Regions from separate parts of the Staphylococcus saccharolyticus genome, predicted to be linked through region 1. Evidence: predicted binding sites of a transcription regulator. Region 1 holds the regulator's gene; each other region holds the start of a gene.
What was found. The regulator NrdR, encoded in region 1, represses ribonucleotide reductase genes. The targets are predictions, from matches to a motif close to AACACNATATATNGTGTT.

Region 2: nrdD (anaerobic ribonucleoside-triphosphate reductase) is a predicted target of NrdR. The motif match lies at 1,314-1,331, and genes of this name have one in related genera.
Region 3: nrdI (class Ib ribonucleoside-diphosphate reductase assembly flavoprotein NrdI) is a predicted target of NrdR. The motif match lies at 7,752-7,769, and genes of this name have one in related genera.

What each region holds. Positions count from the first base shown of each region.
Region 1 is NZ_UHDZ01000001.1:1,105,070-1,115,767, forward strand. Features, by position in the region: gene polA (DNA polymerase I) at 1-1,501, shown strand, start outside; gene mutM (bifunctional DNA-formamidopyrimidine glycosylase/DNA-(apurinic or apyrimidinic site) lyase) at 1,517-2,389, shown strand; gene coaE (dephospho-CoA kinase) at 2,405-3,016, shown strand; gene gap (type I glyceraldehyde-3-phosphate dehydrogenase) at 3,225-4,250, shown strand; gene nrdR (transcriptional regulator NrdR) at 4,682-5,152, shown strand; gene DYE57_RS05455 (replicative helicase loading/DNA remodeling protein DnaB) at 5,153-6,520, shown strand; gene dnaI (primosomal protein DnaI) at 6,520-7,440, shown strand; gene thrS (threonine--tRNA ligase) at 7,792-9,729, shown strand; lysine riboswitch at 9,781-9,956, shown strand; gene DYE57_RS05470 (amino acid permease) at 10,172-10,698, shown strand, end outside.
Region 2 is NZ_UHDZ01000001.1:341,745-352,442, forward strand. Features, by position in the region: gene DYE57_RS01470 (CHAP domain-containing protein) at 1-650, shown strand, start outside; gene DYE57_RS01475 (hypothetical protein) at 849-1,154, shown strand; gene nrdD (anaerobic ribonucleoside-triphosphate reductase) at 1,374-3,224, shown strand; gene nrdG (anaerobic ribonucleoside-triphosphate reductase activating protein) at 3,221-3,754, shown strand; gene DYE57_RS01490 (anaerobic C4-dicarboxylate transporter family protein) at 4,106-5,404, shown strand; gene DYE57_RS01495 (BCCT family transporter) at 5,876-7,498, shown strand; gene cudC (choline uptake/conversion transcriptional regulator CudC) at 7,567-8,127, opposite strand; gene betB (betaine-aldehyde dehydrogenase) at 8,409-9,899, shown strand; gene betA (choline dehydrogenase) at 10,053-10,698, shown strand, end outside.
Region 3 is NZ_UHDZ01000001.1:1,937,670-1,948,367, reverse strand. Features, by position in the region: gene adhE (bifunctional acetaldehyde-CoA/alcohol dehydrogenase) at 1-2,509, opposite strand, end outside; partial or broken gene DYE57_RS09535 (diacylglycerol/lipid kinase family protein) at 2,828-3,759, opposite strand; gene DYE57_RS09530 (S-Cys-Gly-3M3SH uptake peptide MFS transporter) at 3,973-5,478, opposite strand; gene queF (preQ(1) synthase) at 5,798-6,298, opposite strand; gene DYE57_RS09520 (DMT family transporter) at 6,312-7,178, opposite strand; gene nrdI (class Ib ribonucleoside-diphosphate reductase assembly flavoprotein NrdI) at 7,940-8,338, shown strand; gene nrdE (class 1b ribonucleoside-diphosphate reductase subunit alpha) at 8,301-10,406, shown strand; gene nrdF (class 1b ribonucleoside-diphosphate reductase subunit beta) at 10,524-10,698, shown strand, end outside.

The sequences.
Region 1 (10,698 bases):
ATATATAGTAGCGCATCGTATAGGAATTAACATTGCAAATATTCAATTTGATGTGATGCTCGCAAGTTACATTATAGATCCGTCTCGTTCTATTGACGATGTAAAATCTGTAGTTGCATTATATGGTCAAAATTATGTTAAAGATAATATATCTGTTTATGGAAAAGGAAAAAAATATAAAGTGCCAGAAGATCGTATATTAAATGAACATGTAGCTTCAATAACTGAAGGTATTGCTCTCTCAAAACCAAAGATGGAATCTCAATTAAAAGAATATAATCAAGTAGAACTTTTAGCTTATTTGGAATTACCACTCGCAAAGATTTTAAGCCACATGGAAGAAATTGGTATTTATACTGATGAAAAAGATTTAAAACATATGGAGAATGAAATTCAAGAAAAATTAGATGTACTTATTAAAAATATTCACGAAGCTGCTGGTGAAGAATTTAATATTAACTCTCCAAAACAATTAGGTGTAGTATTGTTCGAAGCCTTGAAATTGCCAGTAATTAAAAAAACGAAAACAGGTTATTCTACTGCGGTTGATGTACTTGAAAAACTTCAAGGTGAACATCCAATTATTGATTATATTTTAGAATATAGACAACTTTCTAAATTACAATCTACTTATGTAGAAGGTTTGCAAAAGGTCATTAGTAAAGATAAGAGAATCCATACACGTTTTAATCAGACTTTAGCGCAAACAGGAAGACTATCAAGCGTTGATCCTAATTTACAAAACATACCTATCCGTTTAGAAGAAGGAAGAAAAATTAGAAAAGCATTTAAACCAACTTCTCAAGATAGTGTAATTTTATCTGCTGATTATTCACAAATTGAATTACGTGTGCTAGCTCATATTACACAAGATGAAAGTTTAAAAGAAGCATTTATACATGGATATGATATTCATACTGCCACAGCAATGAAAGTTTTCAATGTTGAAGCGAATGACGTTGATAGTCTTATGAGAAGACAAGCAAAGGCAGTTAATTTTGGTATAGTATATGGGATAAGTGACTATGGTTTGAGTCAAAGTTTAGGTATTACACGTAAAAAAGCAAAAGCTTTTATTGATGATTATCTAGCTAGTTTTCCTGGTGTTAAGAAATATATGTCAGATATTGTTAAAGATGCAAAAGCACAAGGTTATGTTGAAACGCTTTTACATCGTCGTCGATATATTCCTGATATTATTAGTAGAAACTTTAACTTAAGAAGTTTTGCAGAACGAACCGCCATGAATACGCCTATTCAAGGTAGTGCTGCTGATATTATTAAATTAGCGATGGTTAAATTTAATGAAAAGGTTAAAGATACGAACTATCATGCAAAATTGTTATTACAAGTACATGACGAACTTATATTTGAATTACCAAAATCAGAAGTTGAAGATTTCAGTGAATTTGTAGAAGAAATTATGGAGAATGCACTTGAATTAGATGTACCTTTAAAAGTTGATTCAAGTTATGGATCAACATGGTACGATGCTAAATAAAGAAAGGATAACATCATGCCTGAGTTACCAGAAGTTGAACACGTTAAAAGAGGAATTGAACCTTATGTAAAAAACGAAAAAATTAAGAAAGTTGCCTTTGCTAATAATGTTATTGAAGGAAAAAATAACCATAGGGAAACAATTATTAAAGAAATTGAACTAGATACATTTAAATCATTAACTGAAGGTTATGTCATAAAGGATGTCTTTAGACGTAGTAAATACATTATCTTTTATATTGATAAAGGTAATGATCAAAGAATATTAATAAGCCACTTAGGCATGGCTGGCGGATTCTTTGTAGTGAATCAATTAGAAGATATCGATGTAGTTAACTACCGTAAACATTGGCAAGTTATTTTTGAGTTAGAAAACAATCAAAAATTAATTTATTCGGATATTAGACGATTTGGTGAAATTAGAAATGTTGCAGCTTTTGAAAGCTATCCATCAATTTTAGAAATCGCTCCTGAACCATTTGATGAAGAAGCATTTTCACATTATTTAAGTTGTTTTAATATTAGAAAATATGTAAATAAACCTATCAAACAAGTGATTCTTGATCATCGTGTGATTGCTGGAGCTGGTAATATATATGCCTGTGAAGCATTGTTTAGGGCAGGTATTCGACCTGATAGAAATACTCATACACTCTCTAATCAGGAAAAAGAAATGCTCTTTTATTATGTTCGAGAAGTGTTAGAAGAGGGTATAAAATACGGCGGTACAAGTATATCTAATTATCGACATGCTGATGGAAAAGCTGGAGAAATGCAATTACATCTAAATGTATATAAACAAAAAATCTGTAAAGTATGTGGGCATGAAATTGAGACCAAAGTGATTGCTAGTAGGAACAGTCATTTTTGCCCTATCTGTCAGAAATAAAGGAAGAGTGAAAATATGCCAAAAGTGATTGGTTTAACAGGTGGTATTGCTACTGGCAAATCAACTGTATCAGAATTATTAATAGCATACGGCTTTAAAATCGTGGATGCGGATATCGCATCTCGAGAAGCTGTAAAAAAAGGTTCTAAAGGGCTTGAGCAAATAAAAAAAACATTTGGAGGAGAAGCCATTGATGATAACGGAGAAATGAACCGAAAATATATGGGTGAACTTGTATTTAATCATCCTGAAAAACGCATAGTGTTAAATAATATTGTTCATCCTATTGTTAGAGAACTCATGGAAGAACAAAAAAAATACTATCTTAATCAAGGATTTAATGTTGTAATGGATATTCCACTATTATTTGAAAACGATTTGCAAGATACTGTAGATGAGGTATGGGTAGTATATACTTCTGAAAGTATTCAAATTGATCGGTTAATGGAAAGAAATAATTTAACGCAAGAAGATGCTAAAGCCCGAGTTCTTAGTCAAATTTCTATTGATAAAAAGAGTAGAATGGCCGATTATGTTATAGATAATTTAGGTGATAAACTTGAATTGAAACAGAATTTACAGCAATTACTAGAAAAACAAGGTTATATTAGCTCTATAAATGAATAGATTTAAAAAAGTGTTTGTGTTTACATATTTTCACAAGCACTTTTTCTTTTTAGTTAAAAGGATAATTAAATTTATAATAAGAATAAGTTATATTTAATGATAGTTAAAACTTTTCTTGAAGATACTAAGTAACCGCTTTCAAAAACGAGTAATTATGTTATACTAATTTCGTAAAGTATAACATATAAAAACTCAAGGGGTGCTTTAAATGTCAACGAATATTGCAATTAATGGAATGGGTAGAATTGGAAGAATGGTCTTACGTATAGCTTTAAAAACTAATGATTTAAACGTTGTAGCTATTAATGCAAGCTATCCACCAGAAACAATTGCACATTTAATTAACTATGATACAACTCATGGTACATATGATAAAAAAGTCGAACCAACTGATAATGGTATTAAAGTAGGAGTGCATTTTATTCAATTAGTGTCAGATCGTAATCCTGAAAATTTACTATGGAAAGAATTAGATATCGATATTGTAATCGAAGCAACTGGTAAATTTAATCATGGAGACAAAGCAATTGCTCATATTCATGCTGGAGTAAAAAAAGTCTTGCTTACTGGACCATCTAAAGGTGGTAAAGTTCAAATGATTGTTAAAGGTGTTAATGACGATAAACTCGATGTCAATGAATATGATATATTTAGTAATGCTTCCTGCACCACTAATTGTATAGGTCCAGTTGCTAAAGTTTTAAATGATAAATTTGGCATTGTCAATGGACTTATGACAACTGTTCACGCCATTACTAATGATCAGAAAAATATTGATAATCCCCATAAAGATTTAAGAAGAGCACGTTCTTGTAATGAAAGTATTATCCCTACATCAACAGGTACAGCTAAAGCATTGAAAGAAGTTTTACCTCAAGTAGAAGGTAAACAACATGGCATGGCTTTACGAGTTCCGACTAAAAATGTTTCACTCGTCGATTTAGTTGTTGATTTAGAAAAAAATGTGTCTGTAGAAGAAGTTAATGTAGCATTTAAAAATGCTGGATTAGAAGGCATACTCGATGTTGAATACGCACCATTAGTATCAGTAGATTTTAATACAAATCCAAATTCTGCTATAGTTGATGCACAATCTACTATGGTCATGGGGGATAACAAAGTTAAAGTTATTGCTTGGTATGATAATGAGTGGGGATACTCTAATCGAGTTGTAGAAGTAGCAGAACAAATAGGCCAGCTGATAAATAATAAGGCAACAGCTAAAGCCGTGTAATTAATGATGTGTTCAAGTTAGATTCATATTAATTTTTAATCTATATTTAAATGAACAGAATTTGCGTTAAGACGCTAACAAAATTAAAGACTTTGTTAGCGTTATCTTTTGTTAAAAATTTCTCATTTCACTCTCTAAGTCAATAAACCTATACATAATTTTTATTTACTTAAGAAGACACAGTCATTGTTAACTAATTTAATATTTTATAGCATTTGACAGTTTGAAAACTGTTTTAAAAAATTGATAGATGAATATAATTTGAAATTCTAAATTAAAATCAGAAATTCAACTACTGTGTTTATAAAATATCTGTTTTTATTTTACTGATGTAAATTAATAATAAATAGAGTATAATCAATAGCCTTTCTTTTTTAAGAAGTCTTTTTATAGTATAATTGACGATAATCAAACTTAAGAGGGTGACATAAATGAAATGCCCAAAATGTAATTCGACGCACTCAAGAGTCGTTGATTCTAGACACGCTGATGAAGCAAATGCAATAAGAAGAAGACGTGAATGTGAGAATTGTGGAACACGATTTACCACATTTGAGCATATCGAGGTAAGTCCGCTAATAGTTGTAAAGAAAGATGGAACTCGAGAACAATTTTTAAGAGAAAAAATATTGAATGGTCTTGTAAGATCATGTGAAAAACGTCCGGTAAGATATCAACAACTGGAAGATATAACGAATAAAGTAGAATGGCAACTGAGAGACGAAGGACAAACTGAAATTTCATCAAGAGAAATTGGAGAACATGTGATGAAATTATTAATGCATGTCGATCAAGTTTCGTACGTTAGGTTTGCGTCTGTCTATAAAGAATTTAAAGATGTTGACCAACTATTAGCATCAATGCAAGGTATATTGAATGATAATAAACGGAGTGATTATTAAATGGGTTTACAAGCCTATGAATATGGTTTAAGGCCAAAGGATGGATTTGAGGTCATTAAACATTTCCAATTAACTTCTGAACATTTAGAAATTTTAAATCGCTTGTTCACGCCTTTAATTGGGCTACAATCAATAGGTTTATATCATTTTATGAACCAATTTGTCGATAATGATAATCACATAACACTTACACATTATATCTTTATGAATGAACTAAAGATAAATCTTTTAGATTTTAGAAAGCATATGGATTACCTTGAAGCGATTGGTTTAGTGAAGACATTTGTTAAGCATAACGAAAAGCATACACATTTTGTTTATCAACTTGTTCAACCACCAACGGCTTATCAATTTTTTAATGATCCGATGTTATCAGTATTTCTCTATAGCGAAGTTGAAAAAAATCGTTATCAATCACTTAGGTCTCATTTTGAGAAGGAATATAAAGATTTAGGCAACTATCAACAAACTACTAGAAAGTTTACTGAAGTGTTTAGTGTACCTAGAACTATGGTTAAACAAGATAATTCTTACTTAAAGAAAGTTCAAAATTATAATGGCATTGATTTGTCTAATGAAACTTTTGATTTTGAAATATTGAGAAAAATGCTTAATCATCATTTTATAAGTAACGAAATCATTGATAAGGAAGCTCGGGAACTTATTATTCAACTAGCAACACTTTATGGATTGACAGTTGATGGTATGCGAAATATTATTTTAAACTCAATTACCAGTAATCAAACTTTGTCTTTCGAAGAAATGCGTAAACAAGCTCGTTCTTATTACTTGATTGAACATGAAAATCATTTACCCAAATTACAATTAAATGTTAATCAGGTAAATGATTTTAATGAACAAAACCAAAATCATACTGAAAATTGGTTAACACTTTTAGATGATACGAGTCCTATTGATATGTTAGCAAGTTGGTCTGATTCAGAACCTACTCAATCTCAAAAAAGTATGATTGAAGAACTGATTGAAAGAGAAAAAATGAACTTTGGTGTAATTAATATATTATTACAATTTGTAATGCTTAAAGAGGATATGAAATTACCTAAATCTTATATTTTTGAAATTGCATCAAATTGGAAGAAAAAAGGGATTGAAAATGCAAAACAAGCATATGATTACGCTCTAAAAGTTAATAAACCTAAAAGTTATGATGTTCAAAATAAAAAAGATAGAAAATATCATAGTCGTCAAAAGCAACTTATTTCAAAAGAAAAAACGCCTAAATGGCTTGAAGAGAGAAATGCGCAATCAAAACAGCAAGATTCAGGTAATAAAGATGAAAAACTCGAAAAAGATAGACAAGCATTTATAGAAAAACTAAATCAGAAATGGAAGGAGGGAGATAACTAATGAAAAGTTTTAAAAATATTATGGGTTCTACACCAGATTTAGAAAAACGCATAAAAAAAATAAAACAAGATGTGATTAATGATTCTGATGTAAATCAGTTCCTAACTTTACATCATAATGAAATAACAAATACTACGATTGATGAAGATTTAAATGTATTACAAGAATTTAAAGATCAACAGAAGTACTATGATGGACATAGTTTTGAGAATTGTCCAAACTTTGTAAAAGGGCATGTGCCGGAATTATATATAGAAAATGAAAGAATTAAAATTAGATATCTACCTTGTCCATGTAAGATTAAATATGATGAAGAAAGATTTAATTCTAAACTTATTATATCACACCATATGCAACGGGATACTTTAAACGCTAAACTAAAAGATATTTTTATGGATAATAGAGAACGACTTGACATTGCTGTGGCAGCAGATGAAATCTGTACGTCTCTTACGAAAAGTGAAAAGGTAAAAGGTTTATATTTATATGGTCCATTTGGTACAGGAAAATCCTTTATTCTAGGCGCCATTGCAAATCAACTTAAATCAGAAAAAATTTCTTCTACAATAGTTTATTTACCAGAATTTATACGTACTTTAAAAAGCGGATTCAAAGATGGTAGTTTTGAGAAGAAATTACAGCGAGTAAGAGAATCAAATATTTTAATGCTTGACGATATAGGTGCGGAAGAAGTCACACCATGGGTAAGAGATGAAGTTATTGGACCTCTTTTACATTATAGAATGGTGCATGAATTACCAACTTTCTTTAGTTCAAACTTTGATTATAGTGAATTAGAGCATCATCTTTCTATGACGAGAGATGGTAGTGAAAAAACTAAAGCAGCTCGAATTATTGAAAGGATTAAAACATTATCCACGCCATACTATTTAGAAGGACAAAATTATAGAAACAATTGAATTTTATTTTATGAAGTGTATAATGGAATTAAATCTAAATCGTTGAAACTATTGAAGATAAGATAATTTAATCAATATTACACAGAAAGTCATTAGTTGATGAGAATATGGCTGATATATTAAATTATTACTACTTCAGTGATGATATTTGTAATGAATATTCGGCTCAAGACCGTTATCTTATGTAGAGTATAGGTGGAGACATTATAGAATGAAGTCTTCGCCTTAACTAGGGTGGTACCACGACTATCTCGTCCCTTGCTAGGGACGAGATTTTTTTGTTATTAGGGTTTTTATCTTATTGATTCAATAAGTCAACGATCAGATGTTTATTAAATAGGAGGGTTTAGTATGGATCAAATCAAAGTTCAATTCCCAGACGGTAATTCTAAAGAATTTGATAAAGAAACTACTACAGAGGATATCGCTCAATCAATAAGTCCAGGATTAAGAAAAAAAGCTGTTGCAGGCAAATTCAATGGACAAATAATAGATTTAACACGTTCATTAGAAAACGATGGGTCAATCGAAGTCATCACTCCAGGAAGTGAGGAAGCATTAGAGGTGTTACGTCATTCTACTGCACACTTAATGGCTCAAGCATTAAAACGTTTATATGGCGACGTGAAATTTGGTGTAGGTCCAATAATTGAAGGTGGTTTCTACTATGATTTTGATATGGATGAAAAGGTTTCATCAGATGATTTTGAAAAAATCGAAAAAACTATGAAACAAATCGTAAATGAGAATCATAAAATTGAACGTAAAGTGGTAAGTAGAAATGAAGCGAAGGAATTTTTCAAAGGTGATCCCTATAAATTAGAACTTATTGATGCAATTCCTGAAGACGAAAATGTAACGCTATATACACAAGGTGAATTCACTGATCTTTGTAGGGGTGTTCATGTACAATCTACTTCAAAAATTAAAGAATTTAAATTATTATCTACTGCTGGTGCTTATTGGCGTGGAGACAGTGACAATAAAATGTTACAACGCATTTATGGCACTGCTTTCTTCGATAAAAAAGATTTAAAAGAACATTTAAAAATGTTAGAAGAACGTCGTGAACGAGATCACCGCAAAATTGGTGAAGACTTAGAACTGTTTACTAATAATCAATTAGTAGGTGCTGGCCTGCCATTGTGGTTACCGAATGGAGCTACAATACGTCGTGAAATTGAGCGTTATATTGTTGATAAAGAAGTTAGCATGGGATATGACCATGTATACACTCCTGTGTTAGCCAATGTTGATTTGTATAAAACTTCTGGACACTGGGATCATTATCAAGAAGACATGTTCCCAGCTATGAAATTAGATGAAGATGAGGCAATGGTTCTAAGACCAATGAATTGTCCGCACCATATGATGATTTATAAAAACAAACCTCATTCATATCGAGAATTGCCAATTCGTATAGCTGAATTAGGTACTATGCATCGTTATGAAGCAAGTGGTGCTGTATCTGGTTTACAACGTGTTCGTGGAATGACTTTAAATGATTCTCATATCTTTGTAAGACCTGACCAAATTAAAGACGAATTCAAGCGCGTGGTTAATATGATTAAAGATGTTTATAAAGATTTTGGATTTGAAGATTATCGCTTTAGACTTAGTTATAGAAATCCAGAAGATAAACATAAATACTTTGATGATGATGAAATGTGGAAAAAAGCTGAAACAATGTTGAAAGAAGCTTCTGATGAACTTGGTCTAACTTACGAAGAAGCTATTGGTGAGGCAGCATTTTATGGGCCTAAATTAGATGTTCAAGTTAAAACTGCTATGGGGAAAGAGGAAACTTTATCAACTGCACAATTAGACTTCCTTTTGCCAGAACGTTTTGACTTAACATATATTGGTAGTGATGGAGAACAACATCGACCAGTAGTTATTCATCGTGGAGTAGTATCAACTATGGAACGTTTTGTAGCGTTTTTAACAGAGGAAACAAAAGGTGCATTCCCAACTTGGTTAGCACCAAAACAAGTTGAAATTATCCCAGTTAATGTTGACTTACATTATGATTACGCAAGACAATTGCAAGATGAGCTTAAATCACAAGGTATTCGTGTTGAAATCGATGACCGTAATGAAAAAATGGGTTATAAAATACGTGAAGCTCAAATGAATAAAATACCTTATCAAATAGTTGTTGGAGATAAAGAAGTTGAAAACAATGAAGTCAATGTTAGACAATATGGCTCAGAAAATCAAAAAACACTTGAAAAAGATGAATTTATTTGGAGTTTAGTAGATGAAATTCGTTTAAAAAAACGTAGATAAACTTGAAAATAGCGAGGATATCGTGTATATTACAGATGAAACAAAATAAAAATTAGAGTTAGAGGTTGCATTTTTAATCAGTAGGTAATCAGAAGTCGTATGGGACATATGTTGAATTAGCGAAAGGTAACGATGCCGAAATAATTATAAGACCATAAATTATAATTGTTGGGACAACTGTCGATAAGAAGTTGTACTGTCACTGAATGTGATGTGCTACCTTATATAGATAAAACCAAGTGGTTGCATATCTTAAAGGTATGTGACCGCTTTTTGTTTGTGCTCTGCGTAAGCGAAGTATGAAAAGTTGATTTGGACATCTGAAGATAAGTGGTATAATATATAAAAAATTTTCATCAAATTCTCATACATTAATAATACAATGTTGGTACACAGAAATATAGTTACATGTTAGCCTCTAAGAGAAGGAAAGGGAGCATCTATGAATAATAGAAATGAAAATCAAAATGGCGGTGTCCAGAGAGCTTTAAAAGATCGTCATATTTCCATGATTGCTATTGGAGGATGTATAGGAACAGGTTTATTTATGACTTCTGGAGGTGCTATCCATGATGCAGGGGCATTGGGAGCTTTAATTGCCTATGCTATTATCGGAGCAATGGTATTTTTCCTAATGACTTCATTAGGTGAAATGGCAACTTATTTACCTGTTTCAGGTTCTTTCAGTACATACGCAACGCGCTTTGTAGATCCCTCTTTAGGTTTTGCATTAGGTTGGAACTACTGGTTTAATTGGGTAATCACTGTGGCAGCTGATGTCACAATCGCTGCACAAGTTATCCAATATTGGACTCCAATGCAAGGTATACCTGCATGGATATGGAGTTGTATTTTCTTAATAATTATTTTTGCATTAAACTCTTTATCAGTAAGAGTCTACGGCGAAAGTGAATATTGGTTTGCTCTAATCAAAGTCGTTACTGTTATTATCTTCATTATCATTGGTTT
Region 2 (10,698 bases), 760 kb from region 1:
ACGATCCATATTCTTATAGCTACACTTATACAATCGATCAACAAGGTAATTATCATTACCAATGGCAAGGTAACTGGAGTCCAGACCAAGCTCAACAAGGATATAATTATTCATATGGTAACCAAGGGACTCAAAACTATCGTTCATATCACAATTACAACACAAACAATAATTATCAAAATCAATTATATACATCAAACAACAACCGCGGTGGCTTAAGTGCAAGTTACTCAACTTCAGACAGAAATGTTAAGGTTACTACGCAATCTGCACCATCTACAAAAGCTAAAAGTCAATCTTCAGTAGCATTCTCAGGTCAAGCGTCTTCAGGTTCAAACCTATATACTTCAGGTCAATGTACATATTATGTATATGACAAAGTTGGCGGTAAAATTGGTTCAACTTGGGGTAATGCAAATAACTGGGCTAACGCAGCTACAAAAGATGGCTACACTGTAAATAATACACCTAAAAAAGGTGCAGTGATGCAAACTTCACAAGGTGCATTTGGACACGTTGCTTACGTTGAAAGTGTTAGTAGCAATGGTTCAGTTAAAGTATCTGAAATGAACTATAATGGTGGTCCTGGTGTTGTATCAACACGTACAATTTCAGCAAGCCAAGCTAAATCATATAACTATATCTCATAATTAGATGAGTATGTTATGTCACGAATCGGTATATGTTCGTGACTTTTTTTATCTTTTTATAGACTTGCTAACTACATAAAATAAGATAGTTATTAGCTATACTGTGATTGAAATGCTATAGAAAAGGGAACATACATACTAAGAGAGAAAAGTATTAATGAACTCTTAACAGAGTGACTTAAAGGATGGTGACAAATAATGGCATTTAATATTTGGATGTGGATTTTGCTCGCATTAATTATCATCGTAACCATTGCAGTTATACTCATATTAACCGTAGGATCTGTTTTAGAAGAGCGGTCTTACGATCATCGTTCTGAAACTGAAAAACGGCAAAATACAGAAAAAAATCTTGAAATGGCAAACGATCACACAGATGAAGATGATGAAGTTGATTCTATCGTTAATAATCAACCTAAAGAAATGAAGTCCCATATTAAGAAAAAGAACTTACAAGATGCTCATAGCCATGATTATCATGTCACTCATGATGATTCTAAGTAACATATTTAAATTAATAATAGACAACCTTTAACCCTTAATGTTTGAAAAGACAGTTAAGGGTTTTTATATTGTTTACAACAATATGCATAAAATACATAGAGTTCACTAAACGTTAAAAATCTTTATGACATTTTAGTTAACGACATGCTTATTCATTGTAATACTATATATAGTGTTTTATTTTAAAATTAGATACTATATATAGCGAAGGGTGATGAAATGACTACTTTAGAAACATCGATAACACGATTAATAACGAAAGATCCAACGATATTAAACGAAAACGCAAATAAAGATAGTAATACATTTTCAACAATGAGAGATTTAACTGCAGGTACGGTATCTAGATCATATGCACTTGAACATTTACTTCCTAAGAATGTTGCGCAAGCACATCAATCTGGAGATATTCATTTTCATGATTTAGATTATCATCCATTTCAGCCATTGACGAATTGTTGTTTAATAGATGCTAAAGATATGTTAGAACAAGGATTTGAAATTGGAAATGCTCATGTAACAACTCCAAAATCAATTCAAACAGCGTCAGCTCAACTTGTACAAATTATTGCTAATGTTTCTAGTAGCCAGTACGGTGGATGTACTGTAGACCGCGTAGATGAATTGCTTAGTACATATGCAAAAATTAACGAACAACATCATAGAGAAATGGCCAAAGCATTCGTTCAAACTGACAAACTTGAAGAATACGTTGATACACAAGTGACAAAAGATATTGGTGATGCCATTGAGAGTTTAGAGTACGAAATTAATACACTTTATACATCAAATGGGCAGACACCATTCGTTACATTAGGATTAGGGCTTGGTACAGATAAATTGAGTCGTAAAATCCAACAAGCTATTTTACATACAAGAATTAAAGGTCTAGGTAAAGAACGTATGACTGCGATTTTCCCTAAACTTGTTTTTTCAATAAAAAAAGGGGTTAACTTTAGTCCGGAAGATCCTAATTATGATATTAAGCAACTTGCATTAGAATGTTCAACTAAACGTATGTATCCAGATATTTTAAATTATAATAAGCTTGTTGAACTTTTAGGTGATTTTAAAGCGCCGATGGGTTGTCGTTCGTTTTTACCTAGTTGGATGAATAATGATGGAGAATTTGAAAATAATGGTCGTTGTAATCTTGGCGTTGTAACTTTGAATGTACCGAGAATTGCTATTGAATCAAATGGAGACATGGAACAATTCTGGAATATTTTTGAACAACGAATGGAATTAATGCACGACGCTTTAGTTTATCGTATAGAAAGACTTTGTGATGCTATTCCAGATAATGCGCCAATTCTTTATAAAAGTGGGGCATTTAAAAATAAACTTGATTCAGAAGATAAGGTGGAATCTTTATTTACAAATCAACGTGCTACGATTTCAATGGGGTATATAGGATTGTATGAAGCAGCAACAATGTTTTATGGTCCAGATTGGGAACAAAATCCAGAAGCTAAAACATTCACATTAGATATTTTAAGAGAAATGAAACAGTATCAAGTCGCATGGACCAAACAATATGATATTTGGTTTAGTATATACAGTACTCCGAGTGAATCATTGACGGATAGATTTTGTCGTTTGGATAAAGAACGTTTTGGTGCTATCCCAGATATTACAGATAAAGGCTACTACCAAAGTTCATTCCACTATGATGTACGCAAGGATGTAACGCCATTCGAGAAATTAGACTTTGAAAAGGATTATCCATATTATGCAAGTGGCGGATTCATACATTATTGTGAATATCCAAAGTTAAATCACAATTTAAAAGCCTTAGAAGCGGTTTGGGATTATTCTTACGATAAGGTTGGCTATCTAGGTACAAATATTCCTATTGACCATTGTTATCGTTGTGATTACGATGGTGACTTTGAAACAACTGCTAATGGATATAGATGTCCACATTGTGGCAATGCAGATCCTAAAACAGTTGATGTCGTTAAACGTACGTGTGGCTATCTAGGCAATCCAGTTCAAAGACCTGTAATAGAAGGTCGTCAAAAAGAAATTTGTGCCAGAGTAAAACATATGAAGGAACCTCGTTCATGAGTATTTTAGAAATTAAGAAGGGGCAAAACCATATCGCTAAAATTGAAAGTCAAAGTTTTGTTGATGGCGAAGGGGTACGATGTAGCGTGTATGTTTCAGGCTGTCCTTTTCAGTGTGAAAAATGTTATAACGTCAAAGCACAAAACTTTAAATATGGAGCGTCGTTTCAAGAGGAAATGATTAAAGAAATCTTAGGTAATTGTGCACCTTCATATATCGCTGGTTTAAGTATTTTAGGCGGAGAACCATTTTGTAATTTAACCATTACTCTTAAATTAGCGCATACGTTTAGACAGCGTTTTGGACATAGTAAGACGCTTTGGATATGGACAGGATTTTTATATGAATATTTAAAAAATCAAACCGATGAACGTAAGGAATTATTAAATCTAACTGATGTGTTAGTAGACGGCATGTTTATACATCATTTATATCGTCCTAACCTTCCATATAAAGGATCACTTAACCAACGAGTGATTAATGTAAGGGACTCTTTACAACAAAATCATCTTATCGAATATGTATCCTGAGAATAAATAAGAATAGATGTTGCATTTTTAACTGTCGACAAGGTTAATCACCTTGTGAGCAGTTTTTTCGCTATACTGTATGGGGTTAAAAAAGATAGCAATCATTATGATATATTAAGCGTAGATGAATCGTTACTTTTAGAAATTAAATAAATCTCCAAGTAGCGAATTTAAAGCCTCACTACTTTTTTAAAAATTATGAATGAAATGTATCAATTTGAAGACTGAAAAGTGACAATAGTTAAACATTGTAAAAAGTATAATAAATAATATTCCACGTATATATATACTTTTTACATCTTTAAGTGATAATGGTAAAAAATTGATTGGTAAAAGTAAGGAGATCCTTTCATGTTATTGTTTATCATAGAAATCATCATTATGATTCTAACGATATTATTAGGACTAAGAACAGCTGGAGCACTTGGATGTGGGATTTTCGCCATCGTAGCTCAGCTTATTATGATATTTGTTTTCCAATTACCTCCAGGTTCAGCCCCTGTTACGGCAGTATTAATCATCCTATCCATCGGCATTGCAGGTGGTACTTTACAAGCCACTGGTGGTATCGATTATTTAGTTTATATCGCATCTCGTGTGATTGAACGTTTTCCAAAATCGATTATATTTATTGCACCAATGATTGTGTTTTTATTTGTTTTTGGAATCGGTACAGCTAATATTGCGTTGTCATTGGAACCTATTATTGCTAAAACTGCGCAAAAAGCCCGTATTCAACCTAAACGTGCATTAACAGCATCAGTGTTAACAGCTAATTTAGCTTTATTATGTAGTCCCGCTGCTTCAGCTACAGCTTACATTATTTCAGTACTAGCCGGTTATGAGATTTCAATGGGCAAATATTTAAGTATTGTGTTGCCAACTGCATTGATTAGCATGGTCATGCTTAGCGTTTTTTGTACATTTGTTGGACGGAAAGAGAAGGTATACGATGAATCTGAGCGATTAGTCCAGATGCCAGAAGTAGAAATTGAAAATGAATTTTCTACGAAAGTCAAACTGGGCGTAATGGCATTTATCTTATGTGTATTAGGTATTTTAACTTTTGGAATTTTTCCAAACCTAATGCCTCAATTTAATGTTGGGAGCAAGGTTGTTAAAGTTGAGATGACAGAAATTGTACAATTCTTTATGTATTTAAGTGCTGCGGTTAATCTATTATTAATCAAAATTAATACATCGGATATTTTATCATCCAATATTACGCAATCAGCAATGGGGGCTTTATTCGCAGTTCTTGGTCCAGGTTGGTTAGGTGCGACAATTTTTAATGCGCCACATAATCTAAAAATATTAAAAACCGATATTGGCCATATTGTAAGTGAAGTTCCGTGGTTAGTCATTATATTAGTTTCTGTTGTAGCGATGATTGTTATTTCACAAACTGCCACTGCCTCAATTATGGTTCCTATCGTTATGAGTATTGGTATTCTGCCTATTTATTTTGTAGCGATGGTACAGACTTTGAATGTGAATTTTGTCATACCCGCTCAACCTACCTTATTATTTGCAGTAGAATTAGACGAAACAGGACGCACTAGACCGACAAGCTTTATTATTCCTGGTTTCTTTGTAATAACAGTGTCAGTTATTACTGGATTTATTATTAAAACCATTCTAGGTTACTAGCATATTTATAAATTTAATTAAAATCACCATGTGTTTGGTATTGCAGTTGTCAACTTTACTTTTAAAGTTATGGCTTGCAACCAAAAACAGGTGGTTTTTTAAAATGAATTTGATATTTCAATTTTAAAAATGAGTGTCTTAAGCTTACAGCAATGTTGAAATCTAAAGAGGGTATTATATAACTTTTTGGAAATACATAAATATTCTATATTTATGTATAAAAATCCAATCGCAATTCAATGTAAAGTTCGTTCATTTTGTTAAATTTTAATTTAACACTATTGTCATGGCAATTTTAGATGTATATCTAATTGTCTTAAATTATATAAATATTCACTTATGACTTCTAAAATATTTGTATGGAATTTGCATTATTATTAAAAGTTCGTTATTGTCATTTTTGTGAATCAATAAAAATTGAACGTAATACAACAAAAAGATTCATAAAAAATAATATTAGGGGGATCACATTTGAAAAAGGAAAAAGTTATGGACTGGATGACTTTCATAGGCGTGGTCATTGTGTTACTTTTTGCCGTTATACCTATGATGGTTTTTCCAAAAGCAAGTGAAACAATCATTACTGATATTAATAGTGCCATTACTAATTCAATTGGTTCGATTTACTTATTTATGGGGCTAGCAATATTTTGTTTCGTACTATACATAGCATTTGGTAAGTATGGGAATGTCACTTTAGGAAGAGCGAGTGACAAACCTGAGTTTAATAATTTTACATGGGCAGCTATGTTATTTTGTGCTGGTATCGGTTCAGATATTTTATATTGGGGTGTGATTGAATGGGCATTCTATTATCAAGTACCTCCTAATGGAGCGAAGGCAATGTCTGATGAAGCACTTCAATACGCGACCCAATATGGGATGTTCCATTGGGGACCAATTGCCTGGGCAATATATGTACTTCCAGCATTACCAATTGGTTACTTAGTCTTTGTTAAGAAGAAGCCGATTTATAAAATTAGTCAAGCTTGTCGTCCAATCTTAAAGGGACAAACAGATAAGTTATTAGGTAAAATTGTCGATATCTTATTTATCTTTGGATTATTAGGTGGTGCAGCAACGTCACTTGCATTAGGTGTACCAATGATTTCAGCAGGTATCGAAAAATTAACTGGTTTAGACGGCTCTAACATGGTTTTACGTTCAATCATTTTATTAACAATAACAGTTATTTTTGCAATCAGTTCTTACACTGGTTTGAAAAAAGGTATCCAAAAATTAAGTGACGTTAACGTGTGGTTATCATTCTTATTATTAGCGTTTGTATTTATTGTTGGACCTACTGTGTTTATTATGGAAACAACAGTGACTGCATTCGGTAACATGTTAAGAGATTTCTTCCATATGGCGACATGGATGGAACCTTTTGGAGGCATTCACGGACGTAAAGAAACTAACTTCCCTCAAGACTGGACTATCTTCTATTGGTCATGGTGGTTAGTCTATGCACCATTTATAGGATTATTTATTGCTCGTATTTCAAAAGGTCGTACACTTAAAGAGGTTGTTTTAGGTACAATTTGCTATGGTACGCTAGGATGTGTATTGTTCTTCGGAATTTTTGGTAACTATGCCGTTTACTTACAAATTACAGGACAGTTTAACGTTGTTAATTACTTAAATAGTCATGGTACCGAGGCAACAATTATAGAAGTGATGCATCAGTTACCATTCCCAACGATTACAATTATTTTATTCTTAATTTCAGCATTTTTATTCCTAGCAACAACATTTGATTCTGGTTCATATATTTTAGCAGCTGCTTCACAGAAAAAAGTAATTGGTGAACCTTTAAGAGCTAATCGCTTATTTTGGGCATTTGCATTATGTTTATTGCCATTTTCTCTTATGCTAGTAGGAGGAGAAAGAGCATTAGAGGTATTGAAAACAGCATCTCTGTTAGCTAGTGTACCTTTAATTATCATTTTTACATTAATGATGATATCGTTCTTAATCATTCTTGGACGAGATAGAATTAAACTGCAAAAACGTGCGGATAAATTAAAAGAAGTAGAGAGACGTTCCTTGAGAATAGTGCAGGTTAAAGAAGAACCTGAAGATGATAATTTATAGTCTTTAAAATGAAAAGCCAAGAGAATATAAGGTAAAATACGTTGCATCTCTTGGCTTTTTTCATATCTTTAGTTATTGTTATTGTTTTGTTCAGGGATAGGGAAATAATCAAATATTTCACCAGATTCTAAAGCATCGCTAAGTTGTGCAAGCCATTCGTAGTAAACTTTTGAATGTTCTAGCTGAGACTTAACATTTAACGCTTGCTCTTTTGTTTCATTGTCTAAATGATCTTTATCGAGGAATGGTTGGATAATCTTTTCAGCATCTTTTATTGCTTCCATATTCGTATCAATTTCACGTTCCCATTTGCGCGTGAAGAAGTTACGGAAAAACGTAAAGAAGTTTTTTTCAGCAATAAAATGTTGTTTACGACTGCCGCGTGTAAATTGTTGCTTAACGATATCATATTCTTGAAGTTTTTTGACACCTGAACTCATACTTGGTTTACTCATTTGAAGCTGTTGGCGCATTTCATCTAGTGTCATACTACCTTCGAACACCATTATGCCATACAAATTTCCTACGCTGCGATTAATACCGTATAAATCCATAGTTTCACCAATTGAATTAATCACTAAATCTTTAGCTTCTTCGATTTGGTGCGTGTCGTTTTTATTACGTGTCATCACTGCACCTCCAATTCTATAATTTCTTTTTATCGGTTCTTTGACAAATCAAATGTCTCAGAAAAATACATACGCCAATCATTATAAGACCTTTTATGAAAAAAAGAAAATTAATGTTCTAATTTTAAAAATTAAAATAAAGATGTTTGATACAAGTTGATATGACGACATGTATTTTACAAATATATTTAAAGAAATTGACACTTTTTCAACACCTATGATAACATAACTTTGTAAAATTCGTTAAATAAAAATTTAACAAACTTAACGGAGGTCGTTTGATGGAACTTGTAGATAAATTATCAAATCGTCAATTTATTGATGGAGAATGGGTTGAAAGTTCAAATAAAAATACAAGAGATATTATAAATCCTTACAATCAAGAAACTATCTTTTCTGTAGCGGAAGGTACAAAAGAGGATGTTGAAAGAGCGATTTTAGCTGCAAGAAGATCATTTGAAGAAGGCGAATGGTCACAAGAAACAAGTGAAGTTAGAGGTAAAAAAGTTAGAGCTATAGCAGATAAAATTAAAGAAAACCGTGAAGAGTTAGCTCAGTTAGAAACATTAGACACTGGTAAAACACTTGAAGAATCATATGCAGACATGGACGACATTCATAATGTATTTATGTATTTCGCAGGTTTAGCTGACAAAGACGGTGGCGAAGTAATTAATTCACCAATTCCAAATGCAGAAAGTAAAGTGGTTAAAGAGCCAGTAGGTGTTGTCACTCAAATTACGCCATGGAATTATCCTTTGTTACAAGCATCTTGGAAGATTGCACCTGCACTAGCAACAGGTTGCTCATTGGTGATGAAACCCAGTGAAATCACACCATTAACTACAATTCGTATATTTGAACTAATGGAAGAAGTTGGTTTCCCTAAAGGAACAATCAATCTTGTTCTGGGTGCTGGTTCAGAAGTTGGCGATGTGATGTCCGGTCATGAAGAGGTAGATTTAGTGTCATTTACAGGCGGTATCGAAACAGGAAAACATATTATGAAACAAGCAGCTGATCATGTGACTGATGTTGCATTAGAATTAGGCGGTAAAAATCCTAACATTATTTTTGATGATGCAGACTTTGAATTAGCAGTAGATCAAGCGCTTAATGGAGGATACTTCCATGCTGGTCAAGTATGTTCAGCTGGTTCAAGAATCTTAGTTCATAATGATATTAAAGATAAATTTGAACAGGCTCTCATAGCCCGCGTCAACAAAATCAAACTTGGTAATGGTTTTGATAAAGAAACTGAAATGGGACCAGTCATTTCAACTGCTCATCGTGATAAAATTGAAAGCTATATGGAAATTGCTAAAAAGGATGGCGCAACTATCGCAATTGGTGGTAAACGACCTGAACGAGAAGACTTACAAGCAGGTTTATTCTTTGAACCGACTGTAATTACAGATTGTGATACGTCTATGCGTATTGTTCAAGAAGAAGTCTTCGGACCAGTAGTTACAGTTGAAGGTTTCTCAAATGAAGAAGAAGCGATTCGCTTAGCAAATGATTCAATTTATGGGTTAGCAGGTGCTGTGTTCTCTAAAGATATCGGTAAAGCACAACGTGTTGCAAATCAATTGAAACTTGGTACAGTTTGGATTAATGATTTTCATCCTTATTTCGCTCAAGCGCCATGGGGAGGCTATAAACAATCTGGTATCGGTAGAGAACTTGGTAAAGAAGGCTTAGAAGAGTACTTAGTGACTAAGCATATTCTTACAAATACTAACCCTGAACCAGTTAATTGGTTTAGTAAGTAAGTGAAATTAAATAATTAAATTTAATTTTTAATAATAAAAATCAAACATGCACGTGGACGCTATATAAAAGCGCTCACTTACATATGTAAAACCTTTTAAGAAAGAGATGTTAACAAACAAAGAAAACAAATCAATTTTTGGAGGTCTTTAACAATGAGAAGAAAACGTGATTCATACGATTATGTCATTATAGGTGGCGGTAGTGCTGGTTCTGTACTTGGTGCACGTCTATCTGAAGATAAAGATAAAAATGTATTAGTTTTAGAAGCTGGACGTAGTGACTATTTTTGGGATTTATTTATTCAAATGCCAGCAGCATTAATGTTCCCTTCTGGTAACCCATTCTATGACTGGAGATATCAAACTGAAGAAGAACCTCATATGGGACGTAAAGTTGATCACGCGAGAGGTAAAGTATTAGGTGGTTCTAGTTCTATCAACGGTATGATTTATCAAAGAGGTAACCCAATGGATTATGAAGGCTGGGCAGAGCCAGAAGGTATGGATACTTGGGACTTTGCGCATTGTCTACCTTATTTTAAAAAGTTAGAAACAACTTATGGTGCAACACCTTATGATAAAGTTAGAGGTCACGATGGTCCTATTAAATTAAAACGTGGACCAGCAACTAATCCATTATTTAAATCTTTCTTTAATGCAGGTGTAGAAGCGGGCTATCATAAAACACCAGACGTTAATGGATATAGACAAGAAGGCTTTGGTCCATTTGATAGCCAAGTTTACCATGGTCGCCGTATGTCAGCATCAAGAGCATATTTACGCCCGGCTATGAGACGTA
Region 3 (10,698 bases), 830 kb from region 1:
CAGCCATTCTATCTATAGTAGAATTAAGCACTTCTTCAGTGACGCCTTGTGATTTTAAATTCATATCGATACCGACTGAACATCCTAAATCGTAAACTGCATTAGCTAGAGCTTCTACCAATTCTTCAGTTGTGTTTCCTTTAAGTCCTAAAAATCTTGCAATATCTGCATAGTTAGTATCTGCTCTAAAGAAGTCATATTTAGGAAATAGAGCATGTTTTTGAGGATCTTTAGCATTATAACGAATAACATGTGGTAATAAAATAGCATTCGTTCTACCATGTGAAATGCCATATTCTCCGCCAATTTTATGTGCAATAGAGTGTGAAATTCCTAAAAACGCATTTGCAAATGCCATACCAGCCATTGTTGAAGCATTATGCATTTTTTCTCTTGATAATTTGTCATTATCATATACTGATGATTTTAGGTAATCAAATGATAGCTTAATTGCTTGTAAGCTTAGGCCTCTTGTGTAATCAGAAGCCATTACAGAAACATAAGATTCTATCGCATGTGTCAAAACATCCATCCCTGTATCAGCAGTGACACTTTTAGGGACACTTAATACAAATTGTGGATCGACAATAGCTATATCAGGTGTTAAAGCGTAATCTGCTAGTGGATATTTTACATGTGTTTCACTATCAGTAATAACTGCAAATGGAGTTACTTCTGAACCGGTACCTGATGTAGTAGGAATACATATTAATTTAGCGTTTTCAGGTTTTCCAATTTTATAGGTACGTTTACGAATATCTAAGAATTTTTGTTTTGCTCCAAAAAATGATGTTTCTGGGTGTTCAAAGAACATCCACATCGCCTTGGCTGCATCCATTGCAGAACCGCCACCTAGAGCAATAACTGTATCAGGTTGGAAATTAATAAACATTTCTAACCCTTTATAAACTGTTTGAGTTGATGGATTTGGTTCAACTTCGTTAAATATTTTGATTTGAGGTTGGTTTTCTCGGCGTCTTAAAACACTTTCAACTATATCTGAGTAACCAATTTTTACCATTCCAGGGTCACATACAATCATTACACGCTCAATATTTTCCATCTCTTTCAGATACATAACTGAATTTTCTTCAAAATAAACTTTAGGTGGAAGTTTGAACCATTGCATGTTATTACGACGTTTAGCAATTGTTTTAATATTTAATAAGTCTACTGCACTTACATTATGAGAAATAGAGTTTCTACCATAAGAACCACAACCTAATGTGAGTGATGGGATTAATTCGTTATACATATCTCCAATTCCTCCAACAGCTGAAGGTGTATTTACTAACACACGACAAGCTTTCATTTTAAGTCCGAAGGTTTGTTGTAACTGACTATCTTCTGTGTGAATAACGGCTGTGTGACCTAAACCTCCAAATTCTAGAGTTTCTTCACAAATTTGGAGAGCGTGTTTTGCAGATTTTGCTGTCACCAATGCAAGTACTGGTGATAATTTTTCACGTGATAATGGATAATCTTTTCCAACACCATCAATTTCTGCTACTAATAATTTAGTGTTTTGTGGCACACGAATACCTGAGAGTTGGGCAATATCAACTGCAGATTTACCTACAATATCAGGTTTAACTGCAGTTTTATCTTCATTCATGATAGCATCTTCTAATTGTTGAAGTTCGTTTTTGTTAACAAAGTATGTTTGATGTAATTTAAATTCTTTAACGACCTCTGTGTAAACTTCTTTGTCAACAACCATGACTTGCTCAGAGGCACAAATCATACCATTATCAAATGTTTTAGAACCTATAATATCATTAACTGCACGTTTAATGTGTGCAGTCTTTTCAATATAAGTAGGGACATTACCTGGACCAACTCCTAACGCAGGTTTACCTGTTGAATAAGCAGATTTAACCATTCCAGATCCTCCAGTTGCAAGTACTAAAGCAATATCTTTGTGATTCATTAATTGTTTAGTTGCTTCAATTGATGGTACATCTATCCATTGAATAATATCCTTTGGTGCTCCTGTTTTAATGGCAGCTTCTAATATAACTTCAGCTGCTCGTTTTGATGATTGTTGTGCACTTGGGTGAAAGGCAAAAATGATTGGATTACCCGTTTTGATAGCAATCATTGCTTTGAAAATTGTCGTAGACGTAGGGTTAGTAGTTGGTGTAACACCGCAAATGACACCTACAGGTTCAGCAACATATGTTAATCCTTTTTGTTTATCTTCTCCAATAATACCTACAGTCTTGTTTTTTTTAATTGAATTCCATATGTACTCTGAAGCATATAAATTTTTAATTGCTTTATCTTCATATATACCTCTACCAGTTTCATCGTAAGCTAGTTTAGCTAGATGCATATGCTGATCAACAGCGGCCATACTCATATGATGGACGATTTGATTAATCTCTTGTTGAGATTTTTTAGATAATTCTTTTAGAGCTTTTTGTCCTTTTTCTGCTAATGAATTAATCATTTTTGCGACTTCTTCTTTGTTCATTTCATGATTACTTTTTTCTGATATAGCTAACATATACAACCACTCCTTAGAGATTGTGAATTATTTCACAAATATTATAGTACACCTTTTTCTAAATTAAAAGAAAATTTAGAATGATAGATGTGTAAATGTGATTTTTATATGAACAACTAGTTATATTATCTGTTATATCGTAAATATAGAGAAACAGCATATTTAATAGTATAGAGGAACATTTGTAATTTTAAAAAATTCATTTTTGGAGGAAGAAAAATTTTTGTGGTAAAAAAATTAAGTACGAAATAAAAAATCGTAACTGATTTATTTTTTAAATTAATTGTAATTTGAATAAATATTGGAAGTCGATTGTATTTAATCGTTGAGTTCAGTGACAGTAAGAAGTTGTATTGTTTTTGGTAACACTTTGATTTCAATTGGTTTTTCTAAACTTATTTCGCCATCAATATCTATTTTCATAGTCGGTTCTGTAGAAAGTGAAATGTGCTTGCCAGATAAATGATCAATACCTTCTGTAATTTCATTCCAATTCATACTATCACGTTTTTTGAAAATATCATTCAAAATACTAAAGCTTTGATCATTTTGATCATTGAAAATAAAAGTATTTGCTTCACCATCTTGAGGAGATAAATCTGTTAAAGGAATTCGTCCACCACCAATGTTAGGTCCATTAGCAATAAGTATCATTGAGGTATTTCCTTTCTTCTCTTTACCATCTATATTAAGTGTAAAATCAAATTTACTAGGATTAAGTAACGTTTTAACAGTAGAGTCAATGTAACTGAGTTTGCCAAAAATGTCTTTTGAATCTTCTTGAACATTTTCTGCATTTTGAACGATTAACCCTAAACCACCAAAGTTAAGTACATATCTATTATTGACTTTAAGAATATCATAAGGTTGCACTTGTGAAGTTAATAATTGTTCGCTCGCATTTTTAAAATTAGGATGAAGATTTAATGTCTTAGTAAAATCATTAAATGTACCTCCAGGAATAATTCCAATAGGTAATTCTAAATCATATTGCATAACACCATTAACCAGTTCATTAACAGTACCATTCCTCCTAAAATAAATAAAATATCTGTATCTGAATCATAATTGTGATGTTTAATATTTTCACAGTATTTTATAATGTCTCCTTTTTTTTCACTTAACTGAATAGAGAGACGTTTGTACATGGAGCTTAAAGATTTGGTGACTTCACCAAGGCCATCATAAATATTTTTTAACCCACTATGTTCATGATAGAAAAGAACACCATGATTGTATCTATTTTTCATAAATGTATGCCCACTTTCATAAAAATCTATTAGTGATAGAATTACCCGATTTTTTAGAAATTAAATGATAATTAATCATTATTATAAAATAAAAAGTTGGATTATTGTAACAAAATTGTGCTAAAATTGACGATAAATAGGGTTAGTGTTTTGATAAGTGGATATAAAAAAGCTGCCGACATCTGTCGACAGTTTCAGTTTAAAATATATGGTTTAACGAATCCCTTTCATAGCTTTGGTAATTTTAGGTGTGAAAACTAAAATAATTAGAGTAATCACAGCTGCAGTTACACCTAAGAAGATAAAATAATTTGTTTGACCGAGTGGTTTAATTAATTTAACTAAAGTACCATTTAAAGCTTGTGCAGAAGCATTCGTCAATAACCATAAACTCATCATTTGTGCGTTAAATGCCTTTGGTGCTAACTTAACAGCTGCACTATTACCTGTAGGAGATAAGCATAATTCACCAACAACACAAATAATATATGAAAGAATAACCCAATTCACTGAGAAATGTGTGTCACCATATATATTACCAATAATACCTATAAGGATATATGACGAACCTGCTAATAATGTACCGATAGCAAATTTGATAGGTAAGCTAGGTTGCTTTTTACCTAATTTTTGCCATATAGCAGAAACGACAGGCGCAAATAGTAAGATAAATAATGGATTAATTGATTGGAAAATAGCTTCTCCAAAATTTGTTTTCCAACCGAAAAGATTCACTTTCATATCTGAATGTTCAATTCCATATATATTTAAAACGTTAGACCCTTGTTCTTGAATAGCCCAGAATAACATACCTAAAATGAATAGTGGTATAAACGCTTTAACTCTTGAACGTTCTGTATCAGTAACTTCTTTACTGCGAATCATAGTTGTAAAGTAAATGATAGGTAGAGCAATACCTAAAATAAGTACTGTATTACTCACTAAATCAAAGGATAGTGTATGAGTGATATAAGAAATAATTAAAACTATAGCAATAATTGCGACAATAATACCAATGATAGTGCTATACTTTTTCTTTTCAGCAGATGATAATGGGTTAGTTGGTTTCATGCCCACATTACCTAAAGTCTTGCGATTGAATAAGACGTACCAAACCAATCCAAGTGCCATACCGATAGCTGCGATTAAAAAGCCACCATGGAAATTCTTAATATCAATAAAATTTTGCAATATAATTGGTGAAATTAATGCACCAAAATTGACTGACATATAAAATATAACAAATCCTGCATCCATTCGAACGTCATTTTCTGGATAAAGTCGACCAACAATATTTGAAATATTTGGTTTCATTAAACCTGAGCCTACTATGATAAAGAACATGGAAGTGAATAAACCTACCATTGCAAAAGGTAAACTTAAACAGATGTGACCTATGATAATTAGTACGGCACCAATAAGTGTTGCCCCTCGTGTTCCTGTAATTCTATCTGCTATCCACCCACCTGGAATAGAAGACATATAAATGAGTGCTCCGTATACGGACATGATTGACATTGCTGTTGTTTTATCAATGCCTAGTCCGTGATCTTGGATTGCAAAATACATATAAAAAATAAGCATTGCTCTCATACCGTAGTAACTGAATCGCTCCCAAAACTCTACGAAAAAGAGAACGCCTAACCCTTTAGGATGTCCGAAGAATCCTTGTTGAGGTATTTCTTGAACTGCTTGTTCATGGGATTTATTTGAAGTCATAAATCATCCCAACCTTTCTTGCCCAAATAACCATATTAAATTGTTTAAAAATGATTTTACTATTGTAATTAAAAAGTTTCAATAATTTTCAAAAAATAAAAATAATAAGAATATTCTGTCGATTTTATCTTTAACAACATTTGAGTAAAGGTGTTAATGCTATTAAGTTTGTTTATTTAATATACTCAATTGAATAAATAAAGCACTATTAATAAAATACGCTTTAACACGACAAAGTGCAACTGTTTTTTTTATGAATAAATAAGGCTAAGCAGAAAAAATCCGCTGACTTTTTCATCAGCGGAGAACGCATTAATGTTTATCGATTATCAATATTTTCAGGGTACATATCGTGATTCATAAGTCGATGTTCAGCCATTTTTTCATACTTAGAGCCAGGACGACCATAGTTAGTATATGGATCAATCGATATGCCACCTCTTGGCGTGAATTTCCCCCAAACTTCTATATAATGTGGATTCATTAAGTTGATAAGATCGTTCATAATAATATTCATACAATCTTCATGAAAATCGCCATGGTTTCTAAAACTAAATAGATAAAGTTTTAAAGATTTAGATTCTATCATCTTTATATTTGGAATATATGAAATATAAATTGTAGCGAAGTCAGGTTGTCCTGTGATAGGGCATAATGATGTGAATTCAGGACAATTGAATTTCACAAAGTAATCATGACCTTGATGTTTATTATCAAAAGTTTCTAATATATTAGGTCTATAGTCAAAGTCATATTGATTATTTTGATTGCCTAATAAGCTGATATCATTTAATTCACCTTTTTGACGTCCTTGTGTCATAATTTTTGCTCCTCTACTTTTGTTTTATAGTTGTTTCTCGTCGTGCCTTTTCAAACATATAATAACTTGCACTAATAATTACTACATATCCTACTGTTGCTAACATATCTGGTGATTCTCCGAAGAGTATGAACCCAAATATTGCCGTGAAAATAATTGAAGCATACGTAAAGATTGAAATATCTTTAGCGGGGGCGAAACTATAAGCAAGTGTAATACCAATTTGGCCAACAGCTGCTGATAATCCTGCACCGAGTAGAAATATAATTTGAGTAGTTGACATAGGTGTAAAGGTAAAGATTGAAAATGGTATAAGTACAATAACAGAAAAGAGTGAGAAATAAAATACGATTGTATATGGTTTTTCACGGGTGCTTAATGCTCTTACACATGTATAAGCAGATGCGGCAAATATACCAGAAAATAATCCTGCAATTGATGGAATGACTGAAGAAGAAAATTCTGGTTTAACGATGAGAAGCATTCCAAATATTGCAATAATCATCGCTGAAATTTGGTATTTATGAACTTTTTCATGTAAAAATATTAAACTTAGGACGATGGTCCAAAATGGATTTAACTTCATTAACGTATCTGCATCACTTAATACCATATGATCAATAGCATAAATATTAAGTAAAACACCTATAAGACCTAGGGTTGAACGTGTAATAAGTAATGGTTGACTACTTAATTTTCCAAACATAGGTTGCTTATATTTATATATATAAAATAATGGTATAAACATGGCTACAAAATTTCTAGCTAGTGATTTTTGAAATACAGGCAGATCTCCAGCTAGTCTGAAAAATACTGACATAAAACTAAAACCTACAGCAGAAATTAAAATAGCAATAATACCTTTTACTTTTGGATTCAATATTATCGCCTCGATCCTATATGATTAACGTAATTATATTAGCATATAAATAAAAGATATGCATAAATCCTTGCAAAGTATCAGGGGAGCAGTTAAAATAAAAACGCGAACAAACGTTCGATTTAAAGTTTACATCTAGAATCATTTAGACTACAATATGAATATTTTATATAAATATAGTTTATTTATAAATAAACGCAGTGGTCTTGTAAATCGCTAATAAACCGTAAATGACTATTTTTGACTAAAAAGCAAGCAAAGAAGCTTGAAAAAAATTTTTTTATTCAGAATAAATGACTTTAATGACGTAGTGATGCACTTTCTAATTAATATCTTCATTTTCGTCATTAATTTTTAACTTTCATTAAACATTTGACTTATGTATAATGAAACACAGAATATAGTATTGATTTTAAAAACCAAACACTATATATAGTGTTTGGTATGAAAATTGATGCTGTAGAATATAATCATTTTAATGCAATATGACACTACATTTGATAATAAATAACTGTAATTGAAGTAAACAGTTACAAAAAATAGAATTTATCATTTGGTGTAATTTAAGTTTTAATCACTATATATTGTCGTTATCTATTTATAGATATAGTATCAAATTCAGACTTTTTTAAAATATTTAAAGGGTTTAGTATATTGAAAAGTCTACACTTCTAAAATAATAGTAGAGCCTTATATTTTAACTGATAATTGGGCACTATTGTTTAACGGTATTGAGAAGGTTGATGAAAGAAGGTGATCCAATGAAAGTAGTATATTATTCATTTTCTGGAAATGTTAGACGTTTTATTCATCGTGCAGAAATTCAAGATACACTAGAAATTACTCAAGATAATTGCACAGAACCAGTTAATGAACCATACATCTTAGTTACTGGCACTATCGGATTTGGTGAAGTGCCACAACCGGTTCAATCTTTTTTGCGTGTAAACCACTCTCAACTACAAGCGGTAGCTGCTAGTGGAAATCGAAATTGGGGACAAAATTTCGCTAAAGCAGGTCATACTATCTCAGAGGACTATCAAGTTCCTTTACTAATGAAATTTGAAGTACAAGGCACAAATAAGGACGTTATTGAATTTAAGGATAAGGTGGGTAATTTCAATGAAAACCATGGAAGAGAAGAAATACAATCATATTGAGCTGAATAATGAAGTTACAAAAAGAAAAGATAATGGCTTCTTTAATTTAGAAAAAGATCAAGAGTCTCTTAAAGTTTATCTTGAAGAAATTCATGATAAAATGATCTACTTTGATGATGAGATTGAAAGACTTCATTATTTAGTAGATAACCATTTCTACTTCGATGTATTTGAAAAGTATAGTGAAGCTGAGTTAAGAGAAATCACTGAGTTTGCTAAGTCCATTCATTTTCGATTTGCTAGCTATATGTCTGCTAGTAAGTTTTACAAAGATTATGCTTTAAAAACGAATGACAAGCGTCAATTTTTAGAGGACTACAACCAACACGTAGCAATTGTTGCACTTTATTTAGCTAATGGTGACATGAAACAAGCCAAACAGTTTATTTCTGCAATGGTTGAACAACGATACCAACCAGCCACACCTACATTTTTAAATGCTGGTAGAGCGAGAAGAGGGGAACTTGTTTCATGTTTCTTATTAGAAGTTGATGATAGTCTAAACTCTATTAACTTTATTGATTCAACAGCTAAACAATTAAGTAAAATTGGTGGCGGTGTTGCTATCAATTTATCTAAACTTCGTGCTCGTGGTGAGGCAATCAAAGGTATTAAAGGTGTTGCTAAAGGAGTATTACCTGTAGCTAAAGCGTTAGAAGGTGGGTTTAGTTATGCAGACCAATTAGGTCAACGTCCAGGTGCTGGGGCAGTCTATTTAAATATTTTCCATTACGATGTTGAAGAATTTTTAGATACTAAAAAAGTAAATGCAGATGAAGAATTACGTTTATCTACAATTTCAACAGGTCTGATTGTTCCTTCAAAATTCTTTGATTTAGCTAAAGAGGGTAAAGAATTCTACATGTTTGCACCGCACACTGTAAAGCAAGAATACGGCGTAACGTTAGATGATATTGATTTAGAAAAGTATTACGAAGATATGGTTGCTAATTCAAATATTGAGAAGAAGAAAAAAGATGCACGTGAAATGTTAAATATGATTGCACAAACTCAATTACAATCAGGATATCCATATCTCATGTTTAAAGATAATGCGAATAAAGTTCATGCAAACTCTAATATTGGTCAAATTAAAATGAGTAATTTGTGTACAGAAATTTTCCAATTACAAGAAACATCAATTATTAATGACTATGGCACTGAAGATGATATTAAACGAGATATTTCTTGTAATTTAGGTTCATTAAATATCGTGAATGTAATGGAATCTGGAAAGTTCAGAGACTCTGTTTATACAGGTATGGATGCACTAACAGTAGTAAGTGATGAAGCTAATATTCAGAATGCTCCAGGCGTTAAAAAGGCAAACAGTGAATTACATTCAGTTGGTTTAGGTGTCATGAATTTGCATGGATATTTAGCTAAAAATAAAATTGGTTATGAATCTGAAGAAGCTAAAGATTTTGTAAATATCTTCTTTATGATGATGAATTATTATTCCATTGAACGTTCAATGGAAATTGCTAAAGAACGTGGAGAAAAATACCAAGGCTTTGACCAATCGGATTATGCTAATGGTAAATATTTTGAATTCTACACTTCTCAGGAATTCCAACCTAAATTTGAAAAGGTATGTCAACTGTTTGATGGATTCTTCATTCCAACATCTAAAGATTGGAGAGAATTACAAGAAAAAGTAGAACATTATGGACTTTATCATGCATATAGACTTGCAATTGCGCCTACACAAAGCATCTCTTATGTCCAAAATGCAACAAGTTCTGTGATGCCAATTGTTGATCAAATCGAACGTCGTACGTATGGTAATGCAGAAACGTTCTATCCTATGCCTTTCTTATCACCAGAAACAATGTGGTATTACAAATCTGCATTTAACACGGATCAAATGAAATTGATTGATTTAGTGTCAACGATTCAAACACATGTTGACCAAGGTATTTCTACCATTCTATATGTGAATTCAGAGATTTCTACACGTGAACTTTCAAGATTATATGTTTATGCTCACTACAAAGGCTTAAAGTCTCTTTACTACACACGTAATAAATTATTAAGTGTTGAAGAATGTACAAGTTGTGCAATTTAATTAAGTTAGTAAAATCAAACTAAAACATTGTGATTTTAACCAATGAGTTCGTTTTTAAATTTTATTGCTCATTGGTTTGAATTCTCTATAACTTACGTATATGACAGGAGGATTTTAATGAAAGCAGTTAACTGGAATACCCAAGAAGATATGACGAATATGTTCTGGCGTCAAAATATCTCACAAATGTGGGTAGAAACAGAATTTAAAGTTTCAAAAGATATAGCAAGTTGGAAAACTTTATCAGATTCTGAAAAAGAAACGTTTAAAAAAGCATTAGCAGGGTTAACAG